2 regions of the Staphylococcus sp. aM genome follow, and region 2 is predicted to be linked to the other one. Evidence: riboswitches for the same ligand, from Rfam matches in the RefSeq annotation. Region 2 holds a riboswitch; the other holds the start of a gene.

Region 1 (3,429 bases), 290 kb from region 2:
AGGTTAACTTCGTTTTATTAAGTAATGTTGGACGTATAATCGTTTGATTTAATAAAGGATGTTTTTGCATATCTTCAATTTCAAACATGACATCGACCAATTGATTCATTTCTAATTCAAATAGTTCTTGTTGAGACTTCGATTCAATTAAACTGACTTGTTGTCTGGTATACATCGCCTCTTCATATCCTTGTAAATAATAATGCAAATAAACATGTTCATGCTTGCTAGCAATTTTTTCAAATAATTGTTTTATTTCAGTGATAAAATTTGACTCTAAATCGTTAACCTTTATGTGTTGATAAATATCTTTAACACGTTGTTGAATGTATGTTTGTTGAGTAATAGGAATGAACCTAAAATCGTTATGTAAGCTTTGTGATACCGTTTGAATGAGTAATTGGATACAGTTAAATGTATTAATAAGGCTATCATAGGTACATCTTGGATGCGTTTTGATATTTATTTTTGGTTCCTCATCATTCAATTCATTTAAATATCGCTCAAAAGACGGATATTTTAATCTCGGTAAACTATGATATAATGACAAAAGTTGTTGACTACTTGCGTCAAAAAATGTTTGATGGGATTTTTTTCCTGTTAAGATATTATAAATACTTTTATTTGTTTTGTAGTTGAATGCGTGCTGACACGCATATTTGATAATTTGATACAAGATAAACCCTCACTCTATAAAACGAATATATTGAAAATCACACTATCGATGTCTACAATAGTAGTATTGTTATTACTAGTGTAGCATTTTTTTCAAAGGAGGCGAATGAAATTGGCTAAATATACAATCGTTGATATGGATACTTGTATAGCATGCGGTGCATGTGGTGCAGCAGCTCCAGATATCTATGATTATGACGACGAAGGTATTGCTTTCGTAATCCTTGATGATAACCAAGGTACTGCAGAGGTGCCAGAAGAGTTATATGAAGATATGGAAGATGCACTAGAAGGTTGTCCAACAGATTCAATTAAAATTGAAGACGAACCATTTGATGGTGACGCACTTAAATTTGAATAATATATAGTATTAAAAGCGCCTTTACACATTATGTGTAAGGGCGCTAGTTATTTATAAGTGAATGTTATTTTTAATTCTATTGAATATAAAGTAAAAGATGATTGAAATGACAATACCTTTAATAATATTAAATGGTATGACACCTGAAACAATAATTACTTTAAGATTATGAACAATGTCACCTAGGTTAAATATCATGCCGTAAAGTGGTAACAATACAAAATAATTTAAAATACTTAATACAATGGTCATAACAACTGTACCTATTACAAGACCTATTAATAATGATTGCTTACTAAGTTTATTTTTATAAATATAATATGCAGCTAATAAGAAACTTGCAATTGCTAAGAAGTTCGCTACGGGGCCTACAGGATCGCCCATATTGAAAAAGAAATTGAGTAAATTTTTAATAAATGCCACTATAATTCCTGCAATTGGTCCTAATAAAAATGTAGCAAGTAATGTAGGTACGTCACTAAAGTCTAACGTTAAGTATGGTGGTAAAAATGGCAATGGAAATTTAATAAATGTAAGTACGAAAGCGACTGCACTTAACATACTTATAAAGATTAAACGTCTATTTTGGTTTTGTTGCATATATGATTTTCTCCTTTCATTCATCTTGCTAGAAAAGGAGGAAATTTGCACAACAAAAAACCTCCATCTTCTCCCATCCAGACTATACTGTCGGCTTCAGAATTTCACTGAATCAGGTAAAATGAGACATTTTACGTCGCAGGCTTAATTTACTGCCGGTTGGGAATTGCACCCGACCCCGAAGATGAATTAACTATAATTTTATTTTAAATATATCATACATGATAACTCTGTTATGTACAATGAGTTTGCTCCGATATATTTATATAGATATAAGTTGTCATTAAAATAATCAAGTTGATGATTAATCTATAGATTTAATAATAAATAAAAAACCTGTTAAAGTAATCAACTGACTCTAACAGGTTTTATTATGTTTATTTTGGTAATTTGATGATAAAGGTTGTTCCTTCGCCTACTTGACTTTCAACTTCAATTATACCGCCATGTTCTTCTATAATCATTTTACAGATAAATAATCCTAATCCAGTACCTTGTTTACCTCTTTTTCTTGATGCATCTACTTTATAGAAACGATCGAAGACTTGTTGTAAATGTTCAGGTGCGATGCCAGTACCCGTATCTGTTATTCTTAAAATATTATAGCTATTATCTTCGTCTGTAGTTACTGAAATTGTATCTCCAGGTTGTGTATATCTTGATGCGTTATCAATTAAATTGGTTAAGACTTGATCCATTCTGTCCATATCATAGTTCCATAACTGTTGATTGTTCACTTCAAATTGCATGTTAAGTTCTAAATCAGTGGCTTGTTGGCGATATTTTATTCTCATTTTGTTAAGTAAATCAGAAATTGGTTGTGTCTCTTTCTCTACAGATAATCCTTCAGCATCCATACGCGCTACATTTAATAATTCATTTACTAAGCGGTTTAGACGTTTAGATTCATCTAAGACAATAGCGAGTGATTCATGTATTTCATCTGGTTCTGTGACAACTCCATCTACAATAGATTCTGTATAGCCTTGTAGTAATGCAATTGGTGTTCGTAACTCATGAGACACATTTGCGATGAAATCTTTTTTCATTTGATCAAGATTATGTTCATTTGTCATGTCACGTATTATAGCAACGATGCCACTTCTGCCATCATTTTGGATACGTTCAATATAACTCATGATAATCACATAATAACGTGTGTTTGCTTCAATTTCTTGGAATTGCGTTTCTTTAGTATTAAAGGTTTGTTCAATTTGATTTTCTATTAATTCAACCGCGTTATCATCTAATGTATAGAAGACTTGGTCTGCCATTTTGTTTGATAAAATAATATCCTTTTGTTCATTAATACCTATAACACCTTCGACCATTGAGTTAATCAAGCTATCACGTATATTTTTAGATGTAGATAATGCTTCTACGTGTTCTTGAATTTCAAAACTCATATTATTAAACGCTCGTGACAGTTCTCCAATTTCATCTTTTGTTGATACTGATGTGATATGTGAATAATCACCTTGTGATACCTTTTGAGCTTGATTTCTTAACTCTCTTAACGGTTTCGTAATTCTAGATGATAGGAAAAATGCAAAAATAGTACTCACTGCTAAAAATATAATTGCGGTAATTAAGATGATAATTGTAATCGCATTGTTAGTATCTTCAATTGATTTTAAATCTTTAAAAATAAAGACACCACTATATTCTGAGTGACTTCCTGGCTCAGCTTTCATTGGATAACCCACTAATATATAGGGATGTGAATTACCTTGTTCTTTAATCGTGACATTACGTGTCATTGACTCACCATGTTTGAAAACACGGTTAAAATC
Region 2 (3,429 bases):
ACATCACCCTAGATTGCCTATTTTAATGACTAGTCGATCTGCCAATTTACCTAGTGTAAGAGGTCAAATGGTAGATATAGAATTTACACATTTAACAAAACAAAAGTTTAATGATTTACAGGCACAGAATTATGGGAATGTCCCATTAGATATAGCAGTAGATTTATTTTTAAAAGAATGTAGCGACTATGGTATAGATTTTGAAAAATTAATCAATAGAAGAACTGGAAATCATATTAATGATTTAAAGTTTGATTTAGAACATGAAAAGGAAATGGGAATTTTCCAAAGTATAATTGAATACTTAAAGGAAAATTTAAATTGGATTTGGAATAGTTTAAGTTTTGAAGATCAACAAATATTCCAAGAGAAATATACTAAAATGATTCAACTCAATTCTAATCCAATGCCACCTAGAACTGCGAAATTACTTATTGAGTTATTAGAAAAAGAGGCGTTGATTATCCGTAAAAATTTAAAAAATGTATATCATGAGGACGGATTATTCCATTTACAATATGAAAATGAGAATGACATTGAAGATTTTAATGTAGTCATTAATGCAACTGGATCTAAAAACCATTTATCTGAGCTAGATGAAGATGACCAATTAATTCGTAATTTAGAAAATAGGCAAATTGTACAATCTCATCCCATGGGTGGTATACAAATTATTCCTGAAACGAACCAGGTTATTAGTCCTAGATTTGGTACTTTAACTAATGTCATAGCGATAGGACAAATGACAAATGGCGTCAATAAACTTAGAAACGGTGTCAAAATGATTGTTAACCAAGTGGCTAATGCAGTTGATAGATTGTATGACACTCAACAAGACTTTGAAAATATAAACGAAGAGAGCATTTAGCGTTGATTAATGATATTCGGTTATTTTTAAATCCATATTTTATTTAAAAGAGAAACAAAATCCGATGATTTAATTTAAAAGTATTACTTTAATTAAGTACAATGTATAGTAATTGTATTTTTGAAAAAGGTGTAGTATGATTTGAATTGTAGTAAATCAGAATACAATACTCAATTAACCTTTAACAATTTCATATAAAATTCTTTCGGGGCAGGGTGAAATTCCCAACCGGCAGTTATATGAGCCTGCGACCTGCTAACATTTGTTAGTGGCTGATCTAGTGAAATTCTAGAGCCGACAGTTAAAGTCTGGATGGGAGAAAGAATGACGTTTATCGACATTAACATATATTTGTATAAGTATGTGTATTAATAAGTATATTTTTATTTTTTAGATATAAATATGCTTGTTTAAAAATATATGATTTCGCCTTATGCCTTGAAATGTATCATTTCATTGGTGTAAGGCTTTTTAATTTTAGAGGTGATATTTTGAGTAAATTTATGAATTATGCTATTCAACTTGCACAAATGGTTGATGGACAAACAGGTGTTAATCCTCCTGTAGGTTCGGTTGTCGTCAAAGACGGTAGAATAGTTGGTATTGGTGCTCACTTACGAAAAGGTGATAAACATGCTGAAGTTCAAGCTTTAGACATGGCACAATCAGAAGCAAAAGGTGCGACAATATATGTATCATTAGAACCATGTACACATCATGGTTCAACGCCACCATGTGTAGATAAAATCATCGAAGCAGGTATTCAAAAAGTCATTTATGCTGTTAAAGATACTACACTCATTTCAAAAGGTGATGACATATTGAAGAATGCAGGCATTGAAGTTGAATTTCAATATAATGCCGTTGCAGCCCAACTTTATCAAGATTTCTTCACTGCTAAAAGGAATGGCATTCCCGAATTAACTGTGAAAGTTTCTGCTAGTTTAGATGGTAAACAAGCTACCGATGATGGCGAGAGTAAGTGGATTACTAATAAGGATGTAAAAAAAGATGTTTATCAATTACGTCATAGTCACGATGCAGTATTAACCGGACGTAAAACGATAGAAGCTGACGATCCTTTGTACACGACAAGGATAGCTGACGGTAAACATCCAATTCGTGTCATACTTAGTAAAAGTGGCAAATTAGATTTTGGTCAACAACTATTTCACGACAACGCTTCTCCCATTTGGATCTATACAGAAAATAAAAATTTAACAGTAGACAATAGTAATGTAACTATTATATATATGGAACAATGTGAGATTAAATCTATTTTAAAAGATTTATATCATAAAGGTATCGGGAAACTGTTAGTCGAAGCAGGTCCCGAAATTACTTCAGAATTTCTCCAATCAGATCATTTAGATCACCTTGTACTTTATTTTGCCCCGAAAATAATAGGTGGTTCTGGTAAGAATCAATTTTTCCAAACTGACCAAATTATATCATTACCAGATACAACTCAATTTGAAATTGTTAATTCCACGTTAATACATCAAAATATTAAATTAGTTTTGAGAAAGAAGTGATTGCAAATGTTTACAGGCATCATTGAAGAAATAGGAACGGTACAAGAAGTTCGTAATCAAAATTCAGTTCGAACATTAGTAATTACTGCCGAAAAAATACTAGAAGACATGCATATTGGTGATTCAATTAGTGTGAACGGTGCGTGTTTGACTGTCATTGATTTTGATGACCAAACATTTTCTGTTCAAGTGATTAAAGGCACAGAAAATAAAACTTACCTCTCTGATGTTCAACGCCATACGAAAGTTAATTTAGAAAGAGCGATGAGTGGAAACGGCAGATTTGGTGGTCACTTTGTGTTAGGTCATGTTGATCATTTAGGAACGATTTCTAAAATTAATGAATCTGCCAATTCAATGATTATCCAAATTAAAGCATCCAAATCCATACTTAATCAAATGGTTAAACAAGGATCGATAACAGTTGATGGTACAAGTTTAACGATTTTCGATCTTCATTCAGATGCTTTTGATATACATTTGATTCCTGAAACAAGACGTTCCACCATCTTATCTAGTAAAAAAGTGGGAGATAACGTACATTTAGAATCAGATGTATTATTCAAATATGTTGAAAATATTTTAAATCATAATCAATCGAGTTTAACAGAAGAAAAACTAAAAGCATTTGGTTTTTAGGGGAGGCAATAAACATGAAGTTCGACAGTATTGAATTAGCCTTAAAAGCTTTAAAACAAGGTGAAAGTATTATTGTAGTTGATGATGAAGATAGAGAAAATGAAGGCGACTTAATAGCAATAACTGAATGGATGAAAGACGATACGATTAATTTCATGGCTAGAGAAGGTCGTGGGTTAATTTGTACACCTATCAGTTCAAGTATTAGTGAACGCCTAGAGCTCCATCCGATGGAATCACATAACTCAGACGTGTATGGGACAAATTTTACTGTAAGTATTGACCATAAGAATACAACAACAGGTATCAGTGCGAATGAGAGAACACTAACTGCAAGAGCACTAATCGAAGAGCATGCAAAAGCTTCAGATTTTAACCGTCCAGGTC

The links. A riboswitch is a leader RNA that binds a small molecule or an ion and turns the genes downstream of it on or off. The one in region 2 is predicted to bind FMN.
Region 1: it holds a riboswitch for FMN, as region 2 does, so the genes downstream of both, P7F85_RS06575 (ECF transporter S component) here and ribD (bifunctional diaminohydroxyphosphoribosylaminopyrimidine deaminase/5-amino-6-(5-phosphoribosylamino)uracil reductase RibD) in region 2, are expected to answer to the same signal.

What each region holds. Positions count from the first base shown of each region.
Region 1 covers NZ_CP121447.1:1,318,964-1,322,392, reverse strand. The annotation lists gene P7F85_RS06585 (helix-turn-helix domain-containing protein) at 1-676, opposite strand, end outside; gene P7F85_RS06580 (ferredoxin) at 788-1,036, shown strand; gene P7F85_RS06575 (ECF transporter S component) at 1,088-1,636, opposite strand; FMN riboswitch at 1,698-1,826, opposite strand; gene P7F85_RS06570 (ATP-binding protein) at 2,014-3,429, opposite strand, start outside.
Region 2 covers NZ_CP121447.1:1,033,917-1,037,345, forward strand. The annotation lists gene P7F85_RS05250 (FAD/NAD(P)-binding protein) at 1-868, shown strand, start outside; FMN riboswitch at 1,066-1,196, shown strand; gene ribD (bifunctional diaminohydroxyphosphoribosylaminopyrimidine deaminase/5-amino-6-(5-phosphoribosylamino)uracil reductase RibD) at 1,360-2,403, shown strand; gene ribE (riboflavin synthase) at 2,410-3,042, shown strand; gene ribB (3,4-dihydroxy-2-butanone-4-phosphate synthase) at 3,057-3,429, shown strand, end outside.